2 linked regions of the Loktanella sp. M215 genome follow. The protein of the gene in region 2 binds, or shares a complex with, the protein of the main gene of each other region. Links are inferred from orthologs where the notes say so. Each region holds a gene or a part of one and is shown on either strand. Other genes may lie near its edges. The genes, in order: hfq and GLR48_RS21100.

Region 1 (15,039 bases), on a different replicon or contig from region 2:
GGGATCACCCGCAGGGCAGTTTTGTCACGGATCTGGTCGCTTACGGCTATGATTACGCCAATGCCAACGCGATCGCGACCGTCATCTGCAAGGACGAAACGCTGGTCAACAACCCGGAGCTGCTGAAAGCGCGCGTCGCGGCCGAGATCGCGCAGATGCCGCCCCGCTGAGGTCCAAAACGGCACGCCCGGGGGGCGCGCCCTGCCCCCTTGGTGTGTCATCGGTGTCAGCGGTCTTGTGCAAAATGCACGGCCCGGTAGCATTTCCGCTCGCCTGTCCGGCCCGGTCTGGCTAGCGTCAGGGCCAGAGATACCGCGGCAAACGCGGAACGCGAGGGCAGACGTGCAGAACATCACCGATCAGGTCAACTTGCTGGCAGAGCGTATCCACGAGATGCGCGAGACGCAGGAACGCATCCTTGTGGGCATCGCGGGGGCGCCCGGCAGCGGCAAGTCGACGCTCGCGTCAGAGCTGGCGCGGCGGTTGAACGTGCAGCGCTGTCCCGCGATGATCGTGCCGATGGACGGGTTCCATCTGGACAACGCGGTGTTGGATGCGCGCGGTCTGCGGGGCCGCAAGGGCGCACCCGAGACCTTCGACGCCGACGGGTTCCTGCATCTGGTGCGCCGGATGACCGAAGCGGTGGAGGTCGTGGCCCCGGTGTTCGACCGGTCGCGCGATCTGTCGGTGGCGGGCGCGGTCGTGGTGCCGGCTAATTGCGCTGTCATCATCGTCGAGGGCAATTACCTGATGTTCGACGAGATGCCATGGGCGAACCTTGCGGACCTGTGGGACCTGTCGGTGCGGGTCGAGGTCGGGCTGCCGGAGTTGCGTGCCCGCCTGATCCAGCGCTGGCTGTCGCTGAACCTGTCGCGCACCGCCGCGATGCGCCGGGCCGAGGGCAACGACATCCCGAACGCCGAGCGCGTCATCATGCGCGCCCTGCCCTGCGACATCACCCTGCGCCCGCAGGACTGACGGGGCACCCTGCCCCTCGCCGTGCGACCAAACCCCGCTAGATCGCCTTGCAGACACAGCGAAAGGTCCGCACGATGGATATTCTGAACTACCTCTTTGCGCTGGCCAGCATCGGCCTTGGCGCCGTGGGCTGGCTGGCGCCACGCTATACGATGGACATGCTCGACCTGAAGAAGGGCGAGGGCAACATGGGGCCAAGCGAGATCCGCGCGGCCTCTGGCGCGCTGTTCGTGGGGCTGGGGCTGGGGGCGATCCTGATCGGGACACCGGTGGCTTACGGCATGATCGGCTGTGCCTGGACCGGGGCTGCAGTGGGGCGTGCGACCTCGCTGATGCTGGACGGGACCAACGGGTTGAAATGGAAGTTCTTTGCGACCGAGGTCGTGGTGGGACTGGGCGCGCTCTGGGTCAACTTCGCCTGATCGGGCGCAAAACCCCGGTGGCGGCGGCGGTCCACGCGCGCTAGGAAGGACCCGCCGGTGACGGGGGTTCTTTGATGGCGCGGATATTCAAGTGGTTGATGTGGCTGGCGACCGGGGCCGTCGTGCTGGTGGTCGCGGCCATCGTGCTGGTGTGGTATTTCGCCTCGCGGTCCCTGCCCGACTACGACGGCACCTATACGGTCAGCGGCATCACCGCCCCGGTCGAGATCGTGCGCGACAATGCCGACGTGCCGCATATCTTTGGCCAGACCGACGAGGACGTGTTCTTTGCGCTGGGCTATGCCCATGCGCAGGACCGGCTGTGGCAGATGACCATGCTGCGCCGCACGGTGCAGGGCCGCCTGTCAGAGCTGTTCGGAGAGCGCACCGTCCGGATCGACAACCTGATGCGACGGCTGGATCTGTACGGGCTGGCCGTCACCTCGGTCAAGGCGCAGGATGCGCCGACCACGGCCGCGCTGACCGCCTATGCTGCCGGGGTGAACGCCTGGCTGGGCGAAATCAACAAGGGATCGCGCGGGCGCGGTGCGCCAGAGATGTGGATCTTCAACGCGCCCATCGCCCCTTGGCAGCCTGCGGACAGCATCGCGATCCTCAAGCTGCTGGCGCTGCAATTGTCGGGGCAAGCGAATGACGAGGTGCTGCGTGCGCGCACGTCGCTGATCGTCCCGGCAGAGCGTCTGGCGGACATTCTGCCCGACGATCCCACCGACGGGATCGCCGCCCTGCCCGACTATAGCGCGCTGGTGGGTGACGTGCCGAAATATGCCGCCAACACGCGCGGCCCGGACGATCCGCTGTCGCCGGTGATGGGACACGGGTTGGCGGGGGCGTCGAACGCCTGGGCCGCCGGGATCAGCCGGTCGGCGACGGGATCGACGCTGCTGGCCAGCGACCCGCACCTGCAACTGACGGCGCCGACCGTTTGGTATCTGGCGCGGTTGCAGCTTGCGTCGGGCGACGTGATCGGGGGGACGATTCCGGGCCTGCCGGTGATCCTGTCGGGGCGCAGCGCGGATCTGGGCTGGGGCATCACCACGGCCTATGTCGACGATCAGGACGTGCATATCGAACAGATCAACCCGGACAATCCCAACCAGTACCGCACCCCCGACGGCTGGACCGATTTCCGCGCCCGCGACAGCATCGTCACGATCAAGGACAGTCCCGCGATCACGTTGAAGCTGAAGTGGACCGACAACGGGCCGGTGCTGCCGGGCGATGTGTTCGACCTTGGGACCGTGACGCCGCCGGGGCATGTGACCAGCCTGTCGTGGACCGCTCTGACGGGCGACGATCCCAGCCTGTCGGCGGCGATGGCGATGATGAAATCCCGCACGATCGAACAGGCGATTGCCGCGGCCGCGCCCTATGTCGCCCCGGCGCAGAACCTGACGCTGGCGGACCGCACGGATGTGGCGATGAAGACGATTGGCGCGATCCCGCGCCGCGATCCTAATCACCAGAGCAAGGGGCGCCTGCCCTCTTACGGGTATCTGCCAGAGAATCGCTGGCAGGGGATCATGCCCTATGCGGACAACCCGGAGTTCGTGGCCCCCGAGGGCGGAATCGTCGGCAATACCAACAACAAGACCGTGAACCGGCCGTTTCCGAACCACGTTTCCTACAACTGGGGCGATACGCAGCGGGTGCAGCGCTGGCGACGTCTGATGCAAAGCCGCGAGGTGCATACCCGCGACAGCTTTATCGAGGCGCAGCTGGATACGGTCAGTTTCACCGCGCGGTCGCTGCTGCCGCTGGTCGGGGCCGACCTGTGGTTCACCGGCGACGCGGCAGAGGACGGCACGCCGGAACGGCGCCGGCAGATCGCGCTGACGCTGCTGGCGAACTGGAACGGCGAGATGAACGAGCATCTGCCGGAGCCGCTGATCTATGCCGCCTGGATGCGCAGCTTGCAGGACCGGCTGATCCGTGACGAGCTGGGGCCGCTGGCGACCGAGTTCACCCATATCGACCCCGTGTTCATCGAGCGGGTGTTCCGCGACGTGGACGGCGCGTCCGTCTGGTGCGACGTGATCCAGTCGGCGCCGGTCGAGACCTGCACCGACATCGCCCGCCAGTCGCTGGACGACGCGCTGACGTGGATCGGGGAAAACTGGGGCAAGAACCTGGAAACCCTGCGCTGGGGCGACGCGCATCAGGCGGCGCACGACCATCCGACGCTGGGCACCGTGCCGATCCTGCAGTGGTTCGTGAACATCCGCCAGTCGACCAGCGGCGGCGACAACACCCTGATGCGCGGCCAGACCAGCGGCACCGGGCCGGACCCCTTCCTGAACGTCCATGCGGCGGGCTACCGCGGGGTCTACGACTTTGCCGACCCCGATTCGTCGGTCTTCGTCACGGCCACGGGGCAGTCCGGGCATTTCCTGTCGCGCTATTACGACAACCTGGGAGAGCTGTGGCGGCGGGGGGAATACATCCCGATGTCGCTGGACCCGGATCTGGCGCGGGCGGCGGCCCTGGGGACCATGCGGCTGGAGCCGGAAACCGGTTCAAAATCACCGTAAATTTCCCGCCCTGCTTAAGCATTGGCAAAGGGGTCGGAGGCCATGGTCACGCCCATGATGAAGCATACGATCTTTCAAGGCCTGCTGCGGACCTTTGCGCTGAACAAGCGCCGGGACTATGTCGTCAAGCCTTTGATAGTGATCGTCCTTTTCCTGGTCCTCTATGCGATGATCGCCGTGCTGGTGCTGCATCAGGGGTGGCAGGACCTGCCGGCGTCGCTGCTGACGGCGGCGCTGGTGCAACTGCCGTTCACGGCGATTGCCTTTGGCATGCTGACCTACATGGACCGGATTCACGCGCAGCTGGCGGATCTGGCGATGACCGACATGCTGACCGGCCTGCCGAACCGACGCGCCTTTGTCGCACAGGCCGGGCGCGCGCAGGCCAAGGGCGAAACGGGATTCGTGCTAATCATCGACGCGGATCATTTCAAGCGGATCAACGACACCTATGGCCACGCGGTCGGTGACCGCTGCCTGCAGGCCATCGCCAAGCGGCTGAACGACGTCCGCCGGGCCGAGGATCTGGTCGGACGCATCGGCGGAGAGGAATTCGGCGCCTTCATGCCCTATTGCACGCTGGAGGAGATTACCCGAATCGGCGGCAAGATGTGCAGCACCATCATGATCAACCTGCCGGAGGAGCGTGATCCCCTGCGGCTAACCCTGTCGGTCGGTGCCGCAGAAACCAAGCCGCACGAGATGATCGAGGCGGCGCTCTCGCGGGCAGACGAGGCGCTTTATGCGGCAAAGGCGGGCGGACGGGCACGGCTTGTCGTCTGGTCACGATCAGTCATGGACAGGGTGGCCTGATCTGATTATCTTTTTATCTATTGATTTAGGTATTTTAGATGATTGCATAGGCTGGTGTTCGTATGTTGACGCAAAGCAAGCTGCTGGCGACCCGACTGATCCGCGCGACGGCGCCGAAAAGCAGGCGCGACACGATTTTCAAGTTCTGCCTCTTCATGGTCGTGATCCACCTTGTGTCGATCACGGCGGAATGGCTGCTGACGGGGCATCAGCACATGACGCCCGGCATACGGTTTCTGGTGACATTCTTCACCGCCACCCCCTTCGTCTGGCTGACGCTGTACACGGTGCGACGCTCTTACAGGTTGCATAAATAGCTTTTGGAATTGGCCAGTACCGACGTGCTGACCGGGCTGATGAATCGGCGCGGCTTCATCGCGGAAACGCAGGCGCGGCTGGCCGATAACCTGCAGGGGGTCGTGCTGATCGTGGATGCGGATCATTTCAAGCGGATCAACGATACCTTCGGTCATGCGGTGGGCGACATCTGTCTGCGGGCGGTGGCGGACCGTCTGCGCGATGTCACGACTTCGCAGGACGTGGTCGCGCGGATCGGTGGCGAGGAGTTCGGGATTTTCGTCAGGCGCGAATCACTGGCGATCCCGGCGCTGGGACAGGCGCTGTGTGCCGTGATCCCGGTCCGGCACCATGCGGCGACCGATCCGCTGCAGCTGACGCTGTCGGCGGGCGCCGCCGTGACGCTGCAGGGCGAAACGCTGGAACAGGCGATGCGGCGCGCGGACGAGGCGCTGTATTGTGCGAAGCAGGCCGGGCGGGCGAAGCTGGTGACCTGGGTGGCCGATCATGTCGCCTGCAGCCAACCCCGGCCCGACCCGCTGTTCAATCCGGTAGCCGGCTGAAGCGTTCCTTTTGCAGGGCGGTCCAGAAGACCTCCATCCGGTAGCCATCGTCGGTCTGCTTGTCATCGGTCACGACACCGGCGTCGAAGAGCCATGCACGCGCACGGCCGGCGTTAAAGCCAAGGGTCAGCACCTCGGTCGTGCGGGGATCCTTGGTCTTTTCGGTGATCGCTTCCAGCAGGGCGTCGAGCCCTTCGCCGGTGATGGCGGAGGTGGCGAAGATGTCGTCGGTCCGGGCGGATTGGGTCATCATGCCCTCGCGCGCCTCTGGCGAGAGGCGGTCGACCTTGTTCCAGACTTCGAGCATGGGGGCGGTGTCGGACACGCCCAGCGTCGCGAGGATCGCCATGACGTCGTCGGCCTGTTCTTGGCTTTGCGGATGGCTGATGTCGCGGACATGCACGATCAGGTCGGCGTCAAGCACCTCTTCCAGCGTGGCGCGGAAGGCGGCGACCAGTTCCGTCGGCAGGTCAGAGATGAAGCCCACCGTGTCGGACATGATGATCTTTTCGCCGTGCGGCAGTTCGATCTGCCGCATGGTGGGGTCCAGCGTGGCGAAAAGCATGTCTTTGGCAAAGACCTCTGCCCCGGTCAGGCGGTTGAAGAGCGTCGATTTGCCGGCGTTGGTGTAGCCCACGAGGGCCACGATCGGATAGGGCACCTTGGCGCGGGCGGCGCGGTGCAGGGCGCGGGTCTTGACGACCTTGGCCAGCTGCGCCTTGAGGCTTTGCAGTTGCAGGTCGATGGCACGGCGGTCCGCCTCGATCTGGGTCTCGCCGGGGCCGCCGACGAAGCCGAGGCCGCCGCGCTGGCGTTCAAGGTGGGTCCAGGCGCGCACGAGGCGCGTGCGCTGGTAGGAGAGGGCCGCCATTTCGACCTGCAGCACGCCTTCGGCGGTGCGGGCGCGGTCCGAGAAGATTTCGAGAATCAGCCCGGTCCGGTCGAGGAGCTTGACGCCCCATTCCTTTTCCAGATTGCGCTGCTGGACGGGGGTGACATGGCCATCGACCAGCACCAGTTCGGCCTCTTCGGCCTTCATGCGCTCTTTCAGTTCGGCGATCTTGCCTTTGCCGAACAGCATGCCGGGATGCAGTTTCGGCAGGCGCACAACTTCGGCGCCCACGACCACAAGGTCAGGCAGGGCGGCGGCGAGAGAGACGGCTTCTTCCAATGCGGGATCCGCGTCCCTGCGGTCACGGTCGGACTTCAGGTCGGGATGAAGGACAAAGGCCCGGGTGACGGGCCGGTCGCGTTCGAACAAATTATTCCTCGCCTTCGTACAGGCTGATGGGTTGGGACGGCATGATCGTCGAGATCGCCGATTTGTAGACCAGCTGCGACTGGCCGTCGCGGCGCAAGAGCACGCAGAAGCTGTCGAACCAGGTGATGACGCCCTGCAGTTTCACGCCGTTCACCAGAAAGATCGTGACGGGGACCTTTGTCTTGCGCACATGGTTGAGAAACGCATCTTGCAGGTTGGCCTTGTCGGACGCCATGGAAATTCACCCTATATTATTCTTGTCGCCGCGGATCGGCATGATTGCAGGCGATTATGTCGTGGCGGCCTTTGATATTCCACCCCAAAAACGTGAATCGCTATTTGCGCCAGATTTCGGGATTGAACAAGGCGACAATCGCCAGCGCCTCGAGCCGGCCAAGGACCATGGCGGCGGCGAGGACGGTCTTGGCAAGGTCCGGCAGGCCGGAAAAGCTGATCGGGGTCTCGGCCGCAACGACGGCCAGCGGGCCGGTGGTGGACAGCGAGGCCACGGTCAGCACCATGGAGGTTTCGAACTGCACGCCGGTCAAGGACAGAAGGATCATCGTGCCCGCAACCGACAGCGCAAACAGCATGAAGAAGATCCACGAGACATAGGCGCCCTGCCGGCGGATCATCCGCGCTTCGCGTCCGCCGCCCGCGACGGAGGACGGGTGCAGCAGGCGTTCGAGTTCACGTTCCGAATGGCGCGCGAGGGCGTAGACGCGCAAAAGTTTCACGCCGCCCGCGGTGGTGGCCACACCGCCGCCGATCAGCGCCATACCGACGAGGAAGAGGCCCGGTGTCTCTAACCCCGACCAGCGCGAGGCGCCGTCCCAGAAATGCGATTCGAAGCCCGTTGTGGTGAGGAACGAGGTGACGGTAAAGATGCTGCCCCAGAGCGAGCCAAAGAGGCCACCCCAGGTGCTTTGAAGCCCCTCCTCGATACTGCCGAGGTAGTGGCGGGCGAAGAGCAGCAGCGTGGTGCCTGCGACGAGGCCAATGGCCAGACGGATTTCGGGATCGCGCATCAGGCGCGCGTCGCTGTCGCCGAACATGCCGCGCGAGAAGGTCAGGCGCGACAGGGCGAAGATGAAGAAGGCAAAGATGCAGACCTCGCCCCAGAAGCCTGCGGCGGCATAATAGACGCCGCCGATGGGGGAAATGCCGCTGGTCGAGAGCACCGACATGGCGTGGCACAGGGCGATGTAGGGGACCTCTCCGCACAGGACGAGGGCGAGCCAGAGGATGAAGGTGAGGGCCGTGTAGATCGGCGCGAGCGTGGCGGCGTGGCGGAACAGGCGGTCCTGCACCTGTGCGGTCTGGCCGATCTGGCGGTAGGCGCCCGCGGTGATGCGCGCGCTGCCGCCCGCGGCGCGCACCTCGAACCCGCCGATGTTCATGGGGGCAAAGACCGCGACGGCCATGATCCAGACCAGCAGGCCACCGAGCCAGCCCACGGTGGCGCGCCACAGATGCAGGGACGGCTGCAACCGGCCTGCGTTTTCGTAAAGCGTGGCGCCGGTGGTGGTAAAGCTGCTGACCATCTCGAACCAGGCGTCGAAGAAACGGATGTTGCGGCCCGCCTCGTGGAAGGGGACCGCGAACATCAGGGGCAGCACGCCGAAGGCCAGCACCAGCGTCAGCAACTGGCTGCGGGCGGCGGATTTGGGGTGCGTGCCCGCGGTGGCGAGGGCAATCAGCATGGTCAGGGTAGAGAACAGCACGGCGGCGTAGAAGAACGCCCGCATCGAGGTGAAATCCCGCATCGCCCAGGCGTGGAGCGCGGGCACAAGCATCGCCAGCGCGCCGATGCCCATCAGCATCACGAAGAACGGCAGGGATTTCACGCGGTGCATCAGAAGAAGTCGATCGAGACCTGAAGCAGCCGCTCGACCTCTGGCACGTCGTCGGACATGGCGAAGATCACGACGATGTCGCCTTCTTCGATCCGGGTCTCGCCGGTCGGTTTGACCATGCCGGACGGCTTCAGGATGCCACCGACGAGCGCGCCTTCGGGGAAGGCCACGTCGCGGATGCGCTGGCCTGCGAGGGGGGAGGTGCCGAGCACCTGCGCCTCCAGCATCTCAGCCTCGGCATCGCCGATGGAATAGACGCCGCGCACGCGGCCGTGGCGGACGTGGCGCAGGATCGACGAGACGGTGGTCGAGCGCGGGTTGATGTAGGCGTCGATGTCGAGCGGTCCCATCAGCGGCACCAGCGTGGGGTCGTTGACCAGACAGATCGACATCTTGCAGCCCATCTCCTTGGCGCGGACAGAGGCGAGCAGGTTCGTCTTGTCGTCGTCGGTGACGGCCAGCACGGCGTCGGCAGAGGTGATGCCCGCCTCCTCCAGCAAAGCCGCATCGAGGCCGTCGCCGTTCAGCACGATGGTCCGGTCGAGGGCGTCGGCGGCGGCCTCTGCCACGTCACGGGACCGTTCGATCATGCGCACACGGACGCGGTCGGCGCGGTTTTCCAGCGCCAGTGCGACCGCGCGGCCCACGTTGCCGCCGCCAATGATGACGACGCGTTCCTGCTTGGTCTGGACCTTGCCGAAGATTTCCAGCGTGCGGGCCATGTCGTCGGTATGGGTAAAGATGTAGGCCTCATCGCCCACGAACAGCTGATCCTTGGCGTTCGGCACGAAAAGCGCACCATCGCGGCGCACGCCCACGACGACCGCGCGCAGGGTGGAAAAAAGGTCGGTCAACTGCCGCAGGGGCGTGTTGATCACCGGGCAATCGCCTTCGATCGCGATCCCCATCAGGGTGCCGCGCCCGTCGAGGAAGCTTTCGGTGTCGAACGCTGCCGGCGAGGCCAACCGTTGCAGGGCGGCCTCGGCCACCTCGCGCTCTGGGCTGATGACTACGTCGATCGGCAGGTGATCGCGGCGGTAAAGGTCGGAGTATATCGCGTCGAGGTAGCTTTGCGCGCGCAGGCGCGCGATCTTGCGCCGGATGTTGAAGATCGAATGGGCAACCTGACAGGTGACCATGTTCACCTCGTCCGAGTGGGTCGCGGCGATGATCATGTCGGCGTCGCGGGCCCCTGCCCGTTCGAGGATGTCGGGATAGCTGGCGTGCCCGGAAATGCCCTGCACATCGAGGGTATCGGTGATGCGGCGCACCAGTTCGGCGTTGTTGTCGACGACCGTGACGTCGTTGCGTTCGCTCGACAGATGTCGCGCGATCTGCCAGCCGACCTGACCGGCGCCACAGATGATGATCTTCATGCGCGCATTCCCCTGCAACCGTCCCCCTCGTGACAGAGCGTCACGGGGGCGTCAATTCAGCTGTCTTCCTCGACATAGGCGATGCGCGCGCCGGACTTGTTGGCGGTGGCGACGCCGAGGGATTTCAGCTTGCGGTGCAGGGCGCTGCGTTCCATGCCGACGAAGGACGCCGTGCGGCTGATGTTGCCGCCGAAGCGGTTGATCTGGGTCAGCAGGTATTCCCGTTCGAACAGTTCGCGCGCGTCGCGCAGCGGCAGCGTGGCCAGCCCGCCGGACAGCACGATGCGGCCGTCGCCCGCGGGCGCTTCATCCGCAGAGGGCAGTTCGCGGGCCGAGATCGGACCGCCGGAATCGCCAAGGATCAGCACCCGTTCCACGACGTTCTTGAGCTGGCGCACGTTGCCGGGCCAGAGCATCGTCTGCAGCAGGGCGCGGGCATCCTCGCCCAATTCGCGCAGGGGCAGGCCTTGGGTGCGGTTCAGCATGGCTATGAAATGGGCGGCGAGAACGGGGATATCCTCGCGCCGTTCCTCGAGGCTGGGGACCGGGATCGGCACGACGTTCAGGCGGTGAAAGAGTTCCTGCCGGAAGCGGCCGGCGGCGATTTCCGTCGCCAGATCGCGGTTGGTGGAGGAGACAAAGCGCAGGTCGACCTGCACCTTTTCCGTGCCGCCGACGCGGGTAAAGGACTGGTCGACCAGCACCCGCAGCATCTTGGTCTGGGTGCCAAGCGGCATGTCGGCCACCTCGTCGAGGTAGATGATGCCGCCGTGCGCCTGTTCCAAAAGGCCCTTTTCGACGCCGCGACCGGGGGTTTCGCGGCCAAACAACACCTCTTCCATGCGGTCGGGTTCGACGCTGGCGGAGCTGACGGTGACGAAGGGCGCATTCGCGCGGGCGGAGTTGGCGTGGATGTAGCGGGCGGCGATTTCCTTGCCGGACCCGGCGGGGCCGGACAGCATCACCCGGCCATTGGATTTGGTGACCTTGTCCAGTTGCGATTTCAGCGCGCGGAAGGCGGCGCTGTCGCCCAGCATCTCGGCGGGGGCGGCCTCGCCGCGTTTCAGCTCGACGTTCTCGCGGCGCAGGCGGCTGGTTTCCATCGCGCGGCGGATCACGACCATCAGTTGGTCGATGTTGAACGGCTTTTCGATGAAGTCGTAGGCGCCCTGCTTGATCGCGGCGACGGCGATTTCGATGTTGCCGTGGCCCGAGATGATGACGACGGGAATCTCGGGGTGGTCGCGCTTGACGGTCTTGAGGATGTCGATGCCGTCCATCCCGCTGTCCTTGAGCCAGATGTCGAGGATCATCAGCGCGGGCTTCTGCTTGGCAATCGCGCTCATGCATTGTTCGGAATTGGCGGCCAGACGCGTCTCGAATCCTTCGTCCTGCAGGATGTCGCCGATCAGTTCGCGGATGTCGCGCTCGTCGTCGGTAATCAGAATATCGCTCATATCGTAAACCTCATGCTGGAATTTTATTGGCCGTGATCCCGACGGGGGCCAGCGGCAGAAGAATGACCGCGCAGGCGCCGCAGCGGTCGGTGTCGTCAAATGGGTCGGCGTCCGCCAGCGACAGGGTGCCGCCGTGTTCTTCGATGATCTTGCGCACGATGGGCAGGCCAAGGCCGGTGCCCTTGTCGCGGGTGGTGACGTAGGGTTCGAACAGGCGCGCGCGGTCGGTCGGCAGGCCGATCCCGTTGTCGGACACGGTGATGCGGGCCTGCGTGGGCGTGCGCGTCAGGGCGATGCGGATCTGCGGGGCGACGGCGTCGACGCCGTCGCGATCCTGAAGCGTTTCAATGGCTTCGCCGGCGTTCTTGATCAGGTTGTTCAGGGCCTGACCGATCATCGTGTCGTCGAGGTCGACCAGAACGGGACCCTCCGGCAGGTCGGTCGTGATCCGCACGCCGGGCTGGCCCGCCTCTTGCAGGGTGACCGCATCGCGCACCAGCCGGATCAGGTCGCTTTGCGCCAGTTGCGGTTCGGGCATCCGCGCGAATTTGGAAAACTCGTCGACGATGCGGCGCAGGTCGTTGGTCTGGCGCACGATCACGTCGGTCATCTGGTCCAGCTTGGCGCTGTCCTTTACTTCGGACGAAAACTTGCGCTTGATCCGTTCCGCCGACAGCTGGATCGGGGTCAGCGGGTTCTTGATCTCGTGGGCGATCCGGCGGGCGACGTCGCCCCAGGCGGCCATGCGCTGCGCGCTGACAAGGTCGGTCACGTCGTCAAACGCCACGACATAGCCGTCCAATACGCCGTCGGCACCGGTGCGGGGAGCCATGCGGACCAGCAGGCTTTCCTGCTTGCCGCCGCGCACGAGGTTCACCTGTTCCTGCACGACGGGCCGGGATTCGCGGCGCAGACGTTCGAACAGGGGGGCGAGTTCCGGCACCGCGACCGCGAGAGAGGCCGCCGCCGCCTGCCCCGGCCCCATCGAGAGCATGCGCGCGGCAGAGGGGTTCAGGAAGGCGATCCGCCCTTCGGGATCAAGGCCGACGACGCCGGAGGTCACGGAACTGAGCACGGAATCGAACAGCCGGTTGCTGTCCATCAGATCGTCACGCTGCCCTTTGAGGCGGCTGGTCATCTGGTTGAAGTAATGGCCCAGCTGGCTGATCTCGTCGTCGCCGTCATCCTCGATCACCTGGACGTCCAGATCGCCGGCCCCGACGCGCTGCGAGGCGGACACCAGCCGGCCAATGGGGCGCGACAGGCGTTCGGCGAATTGCAGGCCAAGCCAAGTGGCTGCGAGGATCAGGATGACCGCAAAGCCGAGGTAGAGGAAACCGAACTGGAACAGAAGCTGCCCGCGGTCGCGTTCCAACTGGTCATAAAGGGCCACGGTCGCCTCGGTGTCGTCGAGCAGCGACAGGATCTGCCCGTCGACGGCGCGGGTGACATAAAGGTAGCGGTTCGGGAAGGTCTCCATCGGCAGCAGGGCGCGGAATTCGTTGTTGGCGCCGTCTTCGATGATCTGGCTGCCGGTGGCGTCGGCGGCCGTGAAATCGGCGGGCGTGGGGCGTTCGTAATTGAAATCATAGGACCGCGCGCCGCGGGCCATGATCTCTCCGGCGCCGTCGATGAAGAAGACTTCGGACAGGCCCCGGTCAAGCTGGTTCTGCACAGAGCCGATCGCCTGACGCACGTCGCCGTCGTTCATGAAAAAGTTGGTCTGCCGTTCGGTATTCAGAAAGCCCGCAAGCGCGTTGGCGTCGCGCAACAATTCGGACCGCTCCTCGCCGTCGTAGGCCTGAGCGGTGGTGAGCGAGGTGCCAAGGACGTTCTGGACCCGTTCGGAAAACCACCCCTCGAACCCGAGGTTGATCGAGAGAACCGCGAAGATCGCGACCAAGACGGTGGGGATCAGCGCAAGGGCCACGAAGACGCCGGTCAGGCGCAGGTGCAGGCGCGATCCGGCGGACCGGTTGCGCCGCGCCACGATCATCGAGGTGACGCGCTGGATGACTAGCCCCGCGACGATGATGACATACACAAGGTCGGCCAGCAGGATCAGGCGCAACAAGGGCGAGGCGGACGCGCGGTCCAGCGGCCCGCCCAGAATGAGGAAGGTCAGCATCGTCAGGACCGGCCCCAACACGACCAGCAGAACGGTCAGACCGTTCTGCACGGCACGCTGCCGCCGCCAGCGCGCAAGCCGCTGGAAATCCATACCCAAAAGGGAACGCTGCACGCGCTTCGCCCTGTCACTGTGGCAGGAATGACCCCACCGTTACCGCCGTATTGTATGGTCCTGCCGGGATAATGTTTCCCCGGGGCCACGTTTATGTTGCGGTTTTACATCAATTTGCGGCGGCGTGTCACGCGGATATCGAGGTCGGTGATCTTCTTTCTGAGGGTATTGCGGTTGATGCCCAGCAAATCGGCGCATTTCGCCTGATTTCCGCCCGTCGCGTCCAAGGCGATCTCGATCAGGGGCGCTTCGACCTCGCGCAGGATCCGGTTGTAGAGGCCCGGGGGCGGCAGCGCGCCGCCGTGCAGGTCGAAATAGCGTTGCAGGTGACGCGCGACCGAGACGGAGAGCTTCTCGCCCTCTGCCCCGCCGCGCAGGGGTTCCATGGCGGGCTGGTTGCCGAGGACGGCATCGACCTCGGCGCGGGTGATCTCGTCGGCGGCAGCGGTGAAGACGAGGCGGCGCACGGTGTTTTCAAGCTGGCGCACGTTGCCGGGCCAGCTGTAGGCGCGGATCATGTCCATCGCACCCGGCGACATCTGGCGCAGGGGGGCGCCCTCGCGTTCGACGGCCGCGAGGAAATGTTCGGCCAGCAGAGGGATGTCGTCGACGCGTTCGCGCAGGGCGGGCACGGCGATGGTGACACCCGACAGGCGGTAGAACAGGTCGTCGCGGAACTTGTCCTCGTCCATCAGGGCGCCGAGGTTGCCTTGGCTGGTTGCCATGATCCGCGGCGCGTTGTCGCCCAGCGTGTCCAGCAGGCGGACGATGCGCGCCTGTGCGGTGGCGTCCAGATCGCCCACCTCGTCAAACAGGATGGTGCCGCCGCGGGCGCGGGACAGGATCGTGGCGGGGCCGTCGATGGTATCGAGGTCGGCGGCGGTGCCGGTCACGAAGGGCAGCGAGCGACGGTCGGAAAAGTCATGCACCGCGCGGGCAATCAGCGACTTGCCGGTGCCGGATTCCCCCGTGATCAGAACGGGTAACGCGGTGTTCATCACCCTTGCCACCAGCCGGTAGAGCGTCTGCATCGCGGGCGTGCGCCCGACCAGCGGCAGGTCGGAGGAGGCATCCGTCCGCTCTGCCGGGGCGCGGGGGGTCGTGGCGTGGCGCTTGACCTCCAGCGCGCGGGCGGCGCGTTTCATCAGGTCGGGCAGGTCGAAAGGTTTCGGCAGGTAGTCGTAGGCGTCGGCTTCGGCCGCCTGAATGGCGGTCATGATGG
Region 2 (15,077 bases):
AGCGCCCGAGGCTGGCGCAATACCGGCCCGCAGCAGGGCGCCGGCCAGTTTGTCGAGAGCATTGTGGCGACCCACGTCTTCCCGCGCCAAAACGATGCCACGCCCGGGGATCAGAAAGCCTGCCGCGTGGCAGCCGTGGGTGCGGTCGTGCTCCGGCTGCAGTAATCGCAGCAGATCCGGCGCCCCACAAACCTGCGCTCGGGTCAGATGCACCGCGTCGGCGGAAAGGGGCGGGAGTTCGCGCTCAACCTTGTCCAGACTGTCGATCCCACAAAGTCCGCAGCCCACCGGCCCGATCATTGCCCGGTGCCGCGCTGCTGCCCTTGCCGCCGCTGCGGGCGTCAGCCACAACCGCGCCTCTGTGCCTTTGGCATGGGTCACGATCTCGATTTCGCGCAGCTCTGACGGGTCTCGGATTACACCCTCAGTCACAGCAAAGCCCAAAGCGAAATCTTCCAGGTCCGCGGGGCTTGCCATCATTACTCCCAACGTCACGGCGTTGCAGACGATGGCGACGGGCCCTTCCCGCACCAGTTCCGGTCGCGCGGTCATCGGGTGCCCTGCCGAGAAAACAGCGCCCTGCACGGTCACGCCACAATCTCCACCGGCGTGCCTTTGTAGGCTGGCGTCTGAGAGTTCTTCTCATGATAGCTCAGCGGGACCAGCGGGTTGAGCTCCGGGTAGTACCCCGCAATGCAGCCGGCTGGCAGGTCGTAGGGCGTCACCGTCAACCCGTCGACGCGGCGCACGTGGCCGTCATCGATGGCGCAGACCAGGCTCACGCTCTGGCCTTCCTCCAGCCCAAGGCGGGCCATCTCATCACGATTGATAAGCACGATCTCACGGCTACCCTCCAATCCGCGCAGCCGGTCTGAAAACCCGTAGATCGTGGTGTTGAACTGGTCGTTCGAGCGCAGGGTCACCAGTGTCATGAGTTTGCCGTCTCCGGTGATTTCTTCACCGAGCGCGGACAACGTCGTGGGCAGGGTGAACTGCGCCTTGCCACTCTCGGTTTTCCAGACCCGCTCCCGGGCTGGGTTGCCTCTGTAAAACCCTCCGGGCTCGAATAGCCGCTCGTTGAAATCGGCGAATTTGTCGGGAAAGGTTTGCGAGATCAGGTCGCGGATCAGGTCATAATTACCGATCCAATCATCCCACTTCAGCTTCGGGTTCTGGTCCAGCGTCGCCTTGGCGATCTGCGCCACGATCGCCGTTTCCGACTGTACCTGAGGTCCTGGCGGCGAGGCGGTACCGATCGAGCCGTAGATATGCGACAGCGAATCCTCCATTGAGACCGCTTGCGGACCGCTGGCCTGGATGTCCTCGTCTGTCCGCCCGAGGCAGGGAAACAGGTAGGACACTTGTCCCGGCGTCAGATGTGTGCGGTTTAGCTTCGTCGCAATGTTGACGGTCAGACGAAGATGAGGCCAGGCCTTCTCCATCCGATCACGGTCGGGCAGGGCGCGCACAAGGTTGCCCCCTAAAAGGATCATTGCTTTTACCCGGCCATCAAGAATGCCTTCGCAGGCATGGACAGCGTTCATCCCCTCCTCCTCCGGCAGGTCGATGTCGAAGAGCGCCCGCAACTTGTCTGCGGGCATGTGTGAGGACTTCTCGCCAATGCCAACGGTGCGCTGCCCCTGCACATTGGAATGCCCCCGCACCGGAGAGACCCCGGCGCCCAGCCGTCCGATGTTACCGCGCATCAGCAACAGGTTGCACAGCATCCCGAGGTTCAGCCAGCCGTTCACGTGCTGGGTCAGCCCCATGCCATAGATGCCGATGGCATTCTTGGCCCCAATATAAATCTCGGCGGCCTCGGCGATCATCGCGCGGGTCAGACCAGCGTTTCGTTCGATATCCGCCCAGTCCATCGCACGGACCGCCAGCGCCGTCTCTTCGAAGCCCGTGGTGTCACTGGCGATGAAATCGTGGTCCAGTACCGTTCCCGGGGCCGCGTCCTCTGCATCCAGCACGCATTTCATCAGCCCGGCGATTACTGCGATGTCGCCGCCAGGGCGCACCTGATAGTATTTCTCAGAAATTTGGGTGGTCTTGCAAACTGTCATCTGCACCGGGTTCTGGGGATCGACGAACTCGATCAGACCACGCTCGCGCACCGGGTTGAAGGTGACGATCCGGCAGCCCCGCTTCACCGCCGCCTTCAGCGTATGAAGGAACCTGGGACTATTGCTCCCGGTATTCTGTCCGAAGAAAAAGATTGTGTCGCAATGATCAAAATCTTCCAGAGTGCAGGTGCCGACCGGCGTGCCGATGAAGGTCTGCAGGTTCACGGAGGTCGTCTCGTGACACATGTTGGATGATTGTGGCAGGTTCTGGTGCCCCATCGCCCGGGCAAACAACGCGTAAAGAAACGATGCCTCCAGCCCTGCGTGACCGGAGGCATAGAACACCGCCTCCCGCGACTCCATCGCCCGCAGCTCCGCCCCGATCTCGGCGTAGGCCGTATCCCAGCTGACAGCTTGATAGGTGTCAGTGTCGGGGTCATAGCGCAGCGGGTCCGTCAGCCGCCCGGCCTTTTCAAGGTCATGGTCGTGCAGCTTGCGCAACTCCGTGAGCGGGTTCTCAGCAAAGAACGCTGCATCCGCACGTCTGGTATCCAGCTCCCACAGGGTTGCCTTGGCACCGTTTTCGCAGAACTCGAATGTGTGGGGGTCCGAAGGTTTGGCCCAGGCACAAGACGTACACATCACGCCGCCTGGCTTGTTCAGCTTCGACAGGACAGCCAGCGCCCGGGTCGAGCTACTGGCCTCGCCGAAAATCCTCGAGACCCCTTTCAGTGATCCCCAGCCGCCGGCAGCGTGGGTGTCATATGGCGTATCCGCGTCCTGACGTGTTGCATCGTGAGCGGAGGCGTCCTGTTCAGACTTGTCGGACTTACGGGTCATCAGGCCAGCACCTCTGCGTCTAGCGCCCCCAGATGGACGTGGAGCTAAAACCTTTAAACTGACCGCAGGTTCCCACCTGGCACGCAACCAAAATTGGGGGCCTCGGCAGTCAGGTTTGGGAGCTGGCTGCCAACCCCGGCAAGGGGTCAGTAGCGGCAGTGTGACGGTCTTTTTCTCAAACTTTGCCGTCCTTCCAGAGGCAGGGGATACCAACGCAAAGCTAACTTACGTGTCGAATAAATTTCTCTCCAAAAACACCGGATCCAATCTGAGGGATTGCAGTTATGTCGTTGACGCGGTCTGGAGCCGCCGCCGGGTTTTGAAAGGTGCGTAGCAATGCAAAGTCTTGGAAGACGACACTGGGTTTTTGTCGATGGGTACCTTCCCCCTTCGAGCAACGGACCCGAGCCTGAGATGAAAAGCCATGAAGCCATTTGTATCTTGAATTCATGTGACGAATGCGCCCATGTGAACCTCACATTGTATTTCGCGGAGAGCGAGCCTGTCGGGCCCTACAGCGTCAAAGTTGCGGCTAGGCGGACACTCCACCTACGTCTGAACGACCTCAATGACCCTCAACCTGTTCCGACTGATACTGATTACGCGTGCGTCCTAACCAGCGACCAGCCCGTTATCGTCCAACACACGCGGCTCGATTCCCGCCAATCTGAAAACGGCCTTTTCAGCACGATTGCATATTCGGAATGAGGTAAGCGAAGACGCCTCCGCCAACCCTATGTCCAGTTCAGCGGCTTCGCCAAAATCTAGACATGAAGAAAGAAAACACGGTGTCGCTTGAAAGGTATCGCAGATACCTCAAACCGAATTGGCCATCTTGCCTAGGCGGACAGCCGAGGGCTGCGAACTTGCACAGGAGAGGGGGTCAATAGCTCGGCGGCTTTGGTTTCATCCTGCCATCTGTAAGGTGGATGTCGGCGCGACCTTCTCGGCGGGAGGCACTCAACGGTTTGTTTTATGACCAACCGGATTAGCTGCAATGATAATTAACTGAGTGAGATCACCATGGAATACGTGTCAATCGACCTTTGGGCCGCCAACTTGGAGCTGCCACTGCCTGACCTATCGACGTGGCTCGCGCGATTGGATGCTCGTGTGGCACAGACCGCTGCGCGGGGCGCCCACATGCTGGTTCTGCCCGAATTCTCATGCGCACAGTGGTTGAGTTTTGCACCGATCGACCTGCCTCCCGAAAACATCATGGCATGGCTTGCAGAATGTGGGACCGTCGCGCTGGACGCAATCGCCGTCATGGCTGCGCGGCATGGCGTCACGATCCTGCCGGGTACGATCCCGTTTCCGGCCGCGCCGGTTGATGGCCAACCCGCATTTCTGAACCGCGCATGGCTGATGACGCCCGATGGTTCACGTCATCCCCAAGACAAGCTCAGTCTGACGCCGCTGGAAGAACACGGTGCTGGCGGGATCACGATCCGCGGCGACACGATCAATGTGATCGACTGGAACGGCCTGCGTGTCGCAATGATCATCTGTCTTGATACGGAATTTACGCATCTTTGGTCGCGCCTCGGGCAACTAGACCTAGATCTGATTATCATACCCGCGAAGACCGACATGATCACCGGGTACAACCGTGTCTTTGGATGTGCACGGTCGCGAGCGATCGAGTTGCAAACAGTGATTTGTGTACTGGGTGCGGTGGGTGTCCCGTTTGGCCAGGCGGCGACCGACACCGGTGTCGGCGGCGCGAGTGTCTTTACACCCTGTGACATCAGCGTGTCGCTCGACGGTGTCCACGCGCACATCCAGGCTCAAACCGCAGCCCTTATGACGGACCTTGTCTTGTCAGCCTCCGACATACCGGTGGGCGCAAGTCGCCGATTGCGCAACGGGTTCGCGGAAGCAGAAGTCTGTCCAGCGCTCTGGAACGCAGATCATCTCGTGGTCAATGATTCCGGCGAGGCAAAGCAGGTTTCAGCGCCTCATCAGTAGCTACCTACCCTCGAGCGAGGGAACGTCTGATTCCAGCATTTCAATCACGATCGGTTTTGGTTGACCGCAGCTTTTGAAACCCGGCGGTTGATTTGTGGTTCCACTCCCGGCGGTGAACAGGTGGAACCTGAGCAGTCTCGTTGCGTTTTGGTCCCGAAACCGGAGTTGGAGATCAGACGTGACACAGTTGCATACCGTTGTATTTCCTGTCGCCGGTCGTGGCACGCGACTGTTGCCGATCACGAAGTCAGTCCCTAAAGAGTTATTGCCCGTCTACGACAAGCCTGTTTTGCAGTTTGCGGTCGAGGAAGCGCTTGACGCAGGTGCAAAACGTCTGATCTTCGTGACACATGCATCGAAAACGGCCATCCCCAATTACCTGAAACCTGACAATGCTTTGAAAGCTGCGCTTGATGGTGGGGGCAAGACCGAACTGCTGAGGGCTTTGGATGACGTTAGCCTGGACAACACCGTCGAGGTCATCTTTGTGGAACAAGATAGCCCACTTGGCTTAGGTCATGCCGTTTTGCTGTCGGCTCCACATGTAACTGGTAGCGCCTTTGGTGTTATCCTGCCGGACGACGTGATCCTTGGAACGCCGTGCTTGACAGAGATGGCCGCAGGCTACCCAGGCGGTCACATGATTGCTGCTATGAAAGTTTCTGCGGACGACGTGTCAAAATATGGCATCTTTGACGCTGTGGCGGACGGTGATCAGCATCAAATCTTCAGGGCAAATGGTCTTGTGGAAAAGCCCGATTCCGAAACAGCACCGTCACAGCTGGCAGCGGTCGGGCGCTACATACTGGATATCTGTGTGTTTGACGCTTTGCGGACGTTAGCGCCCGGCGCTGGCGGTGAATACCAGTTAACTGACGCGATTGCGGCCGATGTCGGCCGGGTCGAACTGAATGGTTTTGCGTTTTCTGGGTCGCGCTACGACTGCGGCAACCATGCCGGTCTTCTACAGGCGGCAAATGCTCGCGCTGCTCAGGTTGGACAGGCTTTGGTGGCGGAATGAACTTGGCGCGCTCGAAATCGCTGGACCCAAAGCTTGCTCCGATGCGCTCGTAACCAGAATGAGAAGAAACGCTGCTGTATCCCTCTTTCAGGGCGGCGGCACGGTGAGATCATAGTCGGGTCCCAGTTAATAGGTCAGGTTCGGGACCTTCGAATAACGTAGAATGAAAGCTGAGCCTATTTATACGATATCGACACGGAAGGATTGTCATGCCGGATCTGATTGAACCAATTTTCAGGGCATTGATCGTCGTCATTGCTGTCGTTGCACTGTGTCGTCTGAACGGTTTGCGTTCGTTTTCAAAAATGTCGAGCTTCGATTTTGCGCTGACAGTTGCGACTGGTTCTTTGGTTGCCAGCACCGTGCAAAACGTGAGCCAGGGCATTGGCATAGGCCTTGTTTCCATTCTGGCTATTTTTGCCGTGCAGTTTGCAATTGCAAGGCTGCGTCAGTCTTTTAAATGGGCGCAAAGACTGACAGACAATGAACCGTTGCTTCTCGTGAAGAATGGCCAAATATTGCACGATCACCTCAAGGCGGCGCGTGTGACCGAGGATGACCTCGTGGCAAAATTACGCGAGGCGAACGCGTTTTCACTTAATGAGGTGGCGGCTGTTGTCCTTGAAACGACAGGGGATATCAGTGTCATGCACAGTGCAAATTCTGATCGTGGCCTCGAGTCGTACATTCTGAAAGGTGTGCGCACCTCGGTCTGATGGATATGCGAGTCTGAGAACTGTCGTTCACTTCGATGAAGAGAGGCCTTCTGAAGATGTCAGTTTCACAGATTGATTTTTCATTAGTAAAGCTCATGCCTTTGTTACTCCTGCGACGGCGAACGGCCTCTTTTTTTCTGATATTGACACTGAGCATTGCAATTGTGATTTCAACGTCGGCGAAAGCACAAGAAACAACTTTTGAGACGCCAGCGTTGAACGCGGGATTGGGACCTGTCCCTGATCGCATCGATCGCAAAACACCCCGTGCCGCGATGGCCAGCTTTTTGCGGGCAGCGAACGATGGAGACTGGAACGCCGCGGCACATGTCCTCGATCTGAACGACGTCGATGCAGAATTACAGGCGGCGGATGGGCCAAAGCTCGCGCGCCAACTGTACGAAATCATTGATCGCAAAGCGGTGTTGGACTGGTCACTGCTTCTGGACCGCCCGGATGCTCTTCAGGCCTTGGGTGGTGAGAACGAAGCACAGGCGGGCGAACCACGCCGATCGCTTTTGCTCAGGGATTTGCCGCTTGATCCGGTGCCCGCTGAAATTCGGCTGAACCGGGTTCAGCCCACAAACGTGTCACCACCTGTATGGATATTTCCATCCGAGACCGTAAGAGACGTGCCCGCACTTCATCGGCTCTACGGTCCGTCACAATTTGAAATGGCCTTGCCAACAAGCCTCCGGACAAAAACAATTGCCGGGTTGATGTGGTGGGAGTTGATCGGTCTTCCGTTTCTGGTGGTGACTGCGATTGCCTTGGGTTTTCTCGTGCGGCGCGTTCTGCAGATGTTGTGGCGACGCGCAGATTCCAAGCTAGCAACTGGTATCCTGCGCGCCCTGTCCACACCGTTCATGGTCGCCAGCGTTACTGGTCTGATCTGGTGGGCGACCGAGTACGTCTTTGTATTTTCGGGTCGGATAGACATGTTTCTTGCGCCAGCCATTGCTACAGGATTTGTCGTGTCGCTGCTGCTTTTCATCGTGAATGGCGTCGAAGGACTGCTCGATGGGTTGGTTGCCCCAGGGGAAGAAGTCGATCTGACTGTCCCCGAACAAGCTGAAGCGCGCGTATTATCGACACGGCTAAATGCTGTAAGGCGGATATTGGTTGTTGTGGTGTCGCTGATTGGTGCGGGAGTGGTCTTGTCGTCCGCCGATCTGGCAAGCAATTTAGGGTTGTCTCTGCTCACTTCGGCTGGCGCACTTACGCTGGTGCTGGGATTCGCCGCACGCAATGTATTGGCCAACATCATGGCGTCGCTGCAGATTGCACTGAACCAATCTGCTCGTGTGGGAGACCGTGTCGTCTTCAAAGGTGAACTTTGTCATGTTGAACGCATCAACATGACGTTCGTCCAGTTACGCAATTGGGACAGCACGCGGCTTATCGTACCTGTTGTCGAGTTTGTATCTGAAACCTTCTCAAATTGGACGATTGAGGATCCGGAAATGCTGCGTTTTCTCAAGTTAAAGCTCGATCCTCATGCCGACGTAGATGCCTTGCGGGATGCGTTTAATGACATCTTGTCCGATTTAAAGGGTAAGAAAATCGGAAAAAATCTCGCATCGCTTGAAGAGTCTAGCGTGGAGGTCGCCGGCCAGGACACATTTGGCTTGGATGTGTGGTTTGGGGTTCCATGTTGTGACCCCAATACGTCTTGGGAGCTGGCCTGTCACGTTCGCGAAAGACTGATCGCCCGTGCGGCTGATATCGAGACGGATACCGGTGAACCCATCTTTCCAAGAAATGGCACCGCTGCGCTAAGTGATTAGGTTTGACATTGATAATGCTAATGGTTGCCGCACCTCAGTAAAAACCGCTTTTATGAAACATCCGAATGTTAATTGGGGTCAGCGCTGCCTACCTTCAGTCATTCAACAGTCTTGTTTTGGCTTGGACCCTTCGACCACTGTCAGTTTCGGGTGTTTGCTTTCAGGTATTACCCCACCGACGACCGGTGACTTGTGCTCCTTCAGAAGCCGCCAAGCCTCATTGAAGTCTGCCGGAGACAGAAACGATCCTTTGATGACCATCCGTTCCAGAAGCTCGATAGCAGTTAGATTTTCCATTCTTGACCCTTCTTTGCTGTTTCAAATGAGTGGCTCAGGATCAGCCAGTGTAGTTTGACTGAGAGACGTCACCGCATGCATTTTCATACGTTTTTTGCCTCTCTTCCCGCGCTGGCTGTCGCACCACAATGGGTGCGACAGCCTTCAATTTATTTGGCCATGCGTTTCCAGAATCGCAGAGAGCCGCACGCTTTCACAAAGGCCTTTGCATCCTTGGCAGCGCCAATCGTCATCATACCGTCATCGACCTTGACGCCCGCTGCCTTCAGCAGGTGGTCTGTCTCTTGTGAACGACCGATGAACTTTGCATGCGCAAACGCGTCTGCGACGAAGGTGCGGGCCGGGTGTAGATCAGCGAGCGCCTTTGCTCCGTCCGCCGTCGCAAGAATGGCCACGGCATCATAGAGCACAGAGGGCGCACCATCGATCTTCTGATCTGCCGGTACTTTCTTGCCGCCCGCCGTCACAATGCCTCCGACTTTCTGCGCGACAATCTCGACCACGCCTCCAGCCGCAGTAACGGCGTCTTTCAGGCCATCCAGAACCGCGTCATCGATGCCGTCGGTCACCAGAATGCCCATCTTGCGACCGGCGAAGCTGTCGGGACCATTCTTGAGGATGGACAGTGCGTCCGATGCAGGCAGATCGGTGATCGGCTCACGTGCCGCCTCGTGTGCCGTCGGCACCTCGTCCAGCCCGAGACCGTCAGCCACCTTGCTAGCCAAATCGGCATCGATGTGGGGCAGGTGAGCCACCATACGTTTGCGGATCTCGGGGGCCACGACCTTTGACAGCTCGAAGATGAGGGCGTCGGTTATGTGGCCTTGCTCGATCTTGGTCTGACTGACGTAGAACTGCCGCGCCTGACTGTAGTGATCGGCAAACGTCTCTGCGCGGACTTTACGCTTTTCCCCATCGATCTCTTCGGGGAAGGATCGGAAGCCTGCCTTGGGATCGGCACGGGGTCCGCCCTGTGCCCAGCCATTCGGCTCATAGTTGGCACGACCTTTGGGATTGTGCATCGCCATGTGGCCATCCTGCTGAAAGTGATGCATGGGGCAGCGCGGCGCATTGATCGGAATATGCGTGAAGTTCGGCCCGCCCAACCGTTTCGTCTGCGTATCGAGGTAGGAGAAGTTCCGCCCCTGCAGCAACGGGTCATTGGTAAAGTCGATCCCCGGCACGATGTTCTGCGTGCAGAAAGCGACCTGTTCGGTCTCGGCAAAGAAGTTGTCGACGCGCCGATCAAGGACCATCCTGCCAATGATCCGCACGGGCACGTCCTCTTCGGGGATCAGCTTGGTCGCATCAAGCACGTCGAAGTCGAATTTATCAGCGAACGCATCGTCGAAGACCTGCACGCCCAGTTCCCATTCGGGAAAATCGCCGGTCTCAATGGCGTTCCACATGTCCCGGCGGTGGAAGTCGGGATCGGCACCGTTGATCTTGACGGCTTCATCCCACAGGACCGACTGTAGGCCGGCTTTCGGCTTCCAGTGAAACTTGACGAAATGTCCTTTGCCCTCGGCATTGACGAAGCGGAAGGTGTGAACGCCGAACCCTTCCATGAATCGCAGAGAGCGGGGAATGGCGCGGTCTGACATGGTCCACATGACCATATGCATGGCTTCTGGCATCAGGGAAATGAAATCCCAGAAGTTGTCGTGGGCCGTCTGCGCCTGCGGAAAGCCGCGGTCGGGTTCCTGTTTTGCGGCGTGAATGAGATCAGGGAACTTCATGGCGTCTTGGATGAAAAACACCGGAATGTTGTTGCCAACCAGATCCCAGTTGCCGTCCTCAGTGTAAAACTTGACGGCAAAGCCGCGCACGTCGCGAGCAAGATCGGGCGACCCCATATTGCCGGCCACGGTCGAGAAGCGGGCGAATACAGGAACGCGCCGTCCTTTCTCCTGAAAGAGATGTGCAGCCGTCAGATCCGGGATGGCGTCCGTGGTCTCAAAGTACCCGTGAGCACCATACCCCCGTGCGTGGACGACACGCTCCGGAATACGCTCATGGTCGAAATGAAAGATCTTCTCGCGGAAATGAAAATCTTCCAGAAGAGCAGGCCCACGCGGTCCGGCTTTCAGAATGTTCTGATTGTCCGACACGGGAATCCCCTGTGCCGTCGTGAGACGCTCGCCACCGTCATCCGGCTGCTGATGGGTCTCGCCACCCGTGCCCGGATGGCGCGCGCGCTCGACGGTTTCATCGGTCGACTGGGTGTCGGCGGTCGGCGGATTGGAGGGTATATTCTGATCCATGACGAACACTTTCTTTCTGTTATGGACGGTTTGAACGGGCGATGTGGGATCACGATTTCGTAAGTTGTTAACACCGTTGCCAAACGATCGTTCCCACGGCGACCTTCGATATCGCTGGGATATCAGTTTCATCTTGAGCCGCGTAAATGCAGTTTGATTTGGTTGTGTTGAACGTCTCTTTTGGACGTCCGCCCGGCAATTTTACTGGGCAGGAACTTGCATTGAACCCGAAACGGAAGCCTCACCCAGCGCCGCTTCGAGGAGTGCAATTTGTGGCGCGAGGTCGCGGGCGCGCAGCCGGTCCGTAGGTGCGACCTCAAGCGGCCAAGGTCCAAGCGTTCCTTGAAGTGCCGCGTCGATCAGGGGGCGGGCCGGAGGCAGGGCGTCGTCAATGAGATAGTCGGTACGATCCGCTCTTGCCCGCAGTGCATCCGACATCCCACCCTGCGCACGCCCGTCGAGGCGGCAAGAGGCGGCCACCCGGACGTCGCCGGCATGTAGGACGCCGTGGCCAGCGGCTTTCAGTCGTCGCACCAGATCGCGGTCTTCGCCGGTGGGTATATTCGCAAAACCGCCGACAGCGCGATAAGCGGTGGTGCGGACAGACAGGCTCGCCCCGGCGGCATGGCCGTGGTCGCCGGTGAGGCCGCAGGGACCTGGCTTCATCAGGCGGTAATAAGCAATGACAAGCGCTTCGTAGCGGCCCTCCATCTCCGCAGGGGAAAGCTCCATATCCTGCAAGACGAAGAGTTCATCGGACATCGGTTCGACTCGTCCGCAGACCGCTGCGACGTGACCGAGGTAGTGGAGATTACGCTCGATCCAGTCAGGCGCAGTGAGAGAATCGGCATCCGTGCAAAGCAGCGCCTCGGCGTCGGGCCAAGTGGCAAGTGCTGCATCGCAGCCGAGGCGACGTGCGGTACCGACGCCGTGGCCGACTGGAAGAGTACAGTCGAGAACGACGAGGTTGATGTCCAGTGCCGCCGCACAGGCGCGGGCAACCGGCCCGGTGCCGTCGCCGCAATTGTTGGCGACCAGCATCACAGCTACATCGGTCAGATCTTGTGCAGCAAGGGCGTGCAGGCACGCGCCGATGCGGGCGGCCTCGTTCCGGGCGGGAATGACAACGGCTGCTTTGACAGGGCAGGGGGGTCTCATCGTGGGATCTCACCGCGGTCGATGCTGTAGGCGCCGGTATCGGCGACGGACTTGAGAATGGTGCCCTCAGGCAAGGCGGACTGGAACACAGTGAGGGTGTCGCGGCCCTGCAGGGCTTGGGCGGTGTCGCCGAGGTAGGTGACGCAGATGAGCTCAGCGCCCGGGGCCAAGTCGACAAGATCGCGGGCAAGCTGACGGATTGCGTCGGGGGTCAGGAAATAGAGCACCTCTGACAGGATGATGAGATCGTAATTCGCGGCCGGCAAGGGGCAGGGATAGACGGCCTGAAGGAAGTGCGCGTCCGGGACGCGGTTCTGTGCCGCGATCACCGCGCGTGAGACAGCGTCGATCCCCGTATAGCTGTCGCAGAGGAGGGCCAGATGGTGCGCCAATGCGCCGTTGCCGCAGCCGATCTCTAACGCGGACCGGTAGCGGTCGCGCGTCAGGGCCTTGCGCGTGGCCCTGAACTTGGCCTGTTCATAGGGGCTGGTCGCGAAATGCCATGGGTCGTCAGTGTCGGCGTAGAGCGTTTCCAGATGGTCAAGGACCGACGACATCAGGCGGCCCGCCAGAAGATTTCAGGTTCAGTCGCGAAGGCGTCGATGAACGCCTGCGGCAGACGAAACCCGGTCGGGTCGTCGTCGACCACCAGCCCGCGCTGGGTGCGATGCGCCGCGATAGCGAGGATCTTGCGAGCGCGCCACGCGGCGGACTCCAAGGCCACGGGATGGCGTTCCGCCACGTGATCCAAAAGATCGGGGTCGTCCCACCTGCTCCAGACCGGATAGCTGAAAAGCGTGAGGTCCGGCATCGCAAGTGCGACCCGCTGTGCAATGCAGGCGGTCGTGCGGTGATCCTCTTGATGGTCCTCCGGCGCCGGGGCGAACAGGTGCTGCACGCCCCGGTCGCGGCAGACCGCCACGATGTCAGCAACGATCCGGTCTGCGTCCTGCAGCCCCAGCCAACCGTCCGGATGGCCAAGCCACGTCATGTCGGTCGGCATCCCGCCCAGCCGCACGATGGCATGCGACAACTCCTGCCAGCGCATCGCCGCCAGCCGGCCGGCGGGCCAGTCGGTCGATCCGGGATGAGAGCCGCCGCCATCGGTCATGCAGATGACATGCGCGCCGTGATTGTCGAAGGCATGGGCCAGCAGGGCACCGCAGCCGAGGCTTTCGTCGTCGGGATGCGGGGCAAGCACCACGATGGGCGCGCCGCCGGTCAGGCTCTCGGCCGAAACGCGTGGCAGATCCGGGGTCATATGAAGTCCCACAGGGTTCCCTCCTCGTTGAAACAGGCCTCTCCCACGCGGGTCTGGAAGGCGTCACGTGCCGCCTGCCGCAAATAGACCGAGAGGTCGCGGGCCTTGCGCCCGGTGACCGCGCCGTCGGCGAAATGCGTCAATCCGACGGATTGTTCCACGGCGCGGATCGCGTCGAGGGCCACCTCCTCTGTCGCGAGACGCGCGGCCGCAGACAGGATCGGTGCGCGGTGCGCCACCCCGTCCGCGTCGGGCGCCGCGGCACGTGCTGCGCGGGTCACGAGGGCCGCGGCCGCCATCGCCCCGATCGCGACGGAGGACAGGCGCGCCATCTGTGCGGGGGCCGACAAGCGGTCACGCGCGCGCAGACCGTCGGCGGCAGCCTCCAGCAGGCCGAGGGTCGCGCCGACTTGCAGGGCGGCGATGCGCCAGACGCCGCCGATGAAATGCGGCTCTGTCACGTAGGCGCCGGGGGAGCCGAGCCAGATCACGTCCTGAAGCGCGATGCCACTGGTGTCGAAGCGGCCAGAGGCGGTGGCCCGCATCCCCAGCATCTGCCATGTCTGCGCATCGGCGCGGCCTCCGTCGCGCACGTCGATCAACCCAAGGCGCACGGCGGGCCCCGACGACACGGTGATAATCGCATGCGTGACGGTGCCGAGGCCGGAGGCAAAGGTCTTGTCCCCGACCAGATGATCGTTCTGCCCCGGCGCGACTGGTACGGCGCCGTCGGCACCCCAGACACCGAGGATCGCACCGGTGTCGATCAGGGCCTGAACCTGTGCGGCGTCCTGCGTGTCGCCGTGCACCCGGGCCAAGTAGAGCCCGTTCATGTGCCCTTCCCACAGCCGGCCGACCGGCAGATTTGCCGCCCCGACGCGGAGCAGGCGATGTACGGTCCGTGCCGGGGCGGCGGTGCCGTCATCGTCCAGCCACCCCGCCTGCCGGAGCAGTGCGAGAGATGCGACAATGTCGCTGTCGCCGCACTCTTCGCCACGGGCCGCCGCGTCAAGGCTCTGGGCGATGCGGTGACGGGTGTCCGCCTCGGACCGCGGCGATGGTGAAGTGTGGTCGCGATCAAGCAGCATTCAGACCACCTTTCCCGTCTGGGACCCGGCGCTGCAGGAGAGATCAAGCTGGACGGACCATCGCTTGGCGACTGCCGCCAGTCGGAAGTGCGGCTGTGCTGCGACCTTGGGGCGCAGGCTGCGCCACGTGCGGATCCGGGCAACGATCTGGTCGGGATCGGTGCCGTCGACGACTTGCTCCGTATCACCAAGCACCTCAGCGTTGGCGCCGATGCCATGATGGGCAAGAACGGGCAGACCAACGGCGTTCGCCTCTGCCATGACCAGACCAAAGGTCTCGGCGAACGTGGTCTGTGGGTAGAAAAGGCACAGGGATCGGCGCATCTGAGCAATCAGGGCGGCGTGGGGCAGGGCACCAAGGAACGTGACTCCGTCGGGCACCGGGCCGGTATCCCAGGCCAGATAACCGGGATCGGCTACAGCGAGGGTCAGGCTAGGGATTGCGTCCCGCGCAGTGCGGAATTGGGCAAAGACTTGTGCAAGACCCTTGTGGGGGGAACTGGCGAACAGGAGGCGGTTTGGGTCGTAGGCCGTAGCATCGGGCGTCAGATCGTCGGCGATGGGATTGTGAATAAAATCAATGAAGGGCAGAGGTCTATTCAGCA

Evidence for each region.
Region 1: the proteins of GLR48_RS21100 (region 2) and hfq are in contact, whole or in part, in a crystal structure (PDB 3VU3), measured with the Escherichia coli proteins. The link is inferred for Loktanella sp. M215 from one-to-one orthologs.

Annotation. Positions count from the first base shown.
Region 1 is NZ_WMEA01000001.1:2,670,602-2,685,640, reverse strand. Bases 5,505-8,426 are described here. They hold hfq (RNA chaperone Hfq), read right to left. Parts: upstream 7,122-8,426; coding sequence 6,888-7,121; downstream 5,505-6,887. Other genes in these bases: GLR48_RS13135 (TrkH family potassium uptake protein), read right to left, coding at 7,222-8,426; hflX (GTPase HflX), read right to left, coding at 5,606-6,886; GLR48_RS13150 (GGDEF domain-containing protein), read left to right, coding at 5,505-5,625. Outside these bases: GLR48_RS13180 (hypothetical protein), read left to right, coding at 1-170; GLR48_RS13175 (nucleoside/nucleotide kinase family protein), read left to right, coding at 343-978; GLR48_RS13170 (DUF4345 family protein), read left to right, coding at 1,053-1,400; GLR48_RS13165 (penicillin acylase family protein), read left to right, coding at 1,475-3,952; GLR48_RS13160 (GGDEF domain-containing protein), read left to right, coding at 3,995-4,765; GLR48_RS13155 (hypothetical protein), read left to right, coding at 4,828-5,082; more of GLR48_RS13150, read left to right, coding at 5,092-5,504; more of GLR48_RS13135, read right to left, coding at 8,427-8,742; Trk system potassium transporter TrkA, read right to left, coding at 8,742-10,118; nitrogen assimilation response regulator NtrX, read right to left, coding at 10,175-11,575; GLR48_RS13120 (sensor histidine kinase NtrY-like), read right to left, coding at 11,586-13,796; GLR48_RS13115 (response regulator), read right to left, coding at 13,922-15,039. UniProt on the Escherichia coli protein: RNA chaperone that binds small regulatory RNA (sRNAs) and mRNAs to facilitate mRNA translational regulation in response to envelope stress, environmental stress and changes in metabolite concentrations.
Region 2 is NZ_WMEA01000004.1:198,807-213,883, forward strand. The notes cover bases 8,409-11,368. They hold GLR48_RS21100 (catalase), read right to left. Parts: upstream 10,966-11,368; coding sequence 8,851-10,965; downstream 8,409-8,850. Other genes in these bases: GLR48_RS21095 (hypothetical protein), read right to left, coding at 8,507-8,701; GLR48_RS21105 (glycosyltransferase), read right to left, coding at 11,167-11,368. Also shown: formate dehydrogenase accessory sulfurtransferase FdhD, read right to left, coding at 1-552; GLR48_RS21065 (FdhF/YdeP family oxidoreductase), read right to left, coding at 588-2,909; GLR48_RS21070 (sensory rhodopsin transducer), read left to right, coding at 3,246-3,617; GLR48_RS21075 (nitrilase-related carbon-nitrogen hydrolase), read left to right, coding at 3,933-4,880; GLR48_RS21080 (UTP--glucose-1-phosphate uridylyltransferase), read left to right, coding at 5,059-5,901; GLR48_RS21085 (DUF421 domain-containing protein), read left to right, coding at 6,111-6,617; GLR48_RS21090 (mechanosensitive ion channel family protein), read left to right, coding at 6,674-8,404; more of GLR48_RS21105, read right to left, coding at 11,369-12,123; GLR48_RS21110 (SAM-dependent methyltransferase), read right to left, coding at 12,120-12,680; GLR48_RS21115 (PIG-L deacetylase family protein), read right to left, coding at 12,680-13,384; GLR48_RS21120 (acyl-CoA dehydrogenase), read right to left, coding at 13,381-14,472; GLR48_RS21125 (glycosyltransferase family 4 protein), read right to left, coding at 14,473-15,077.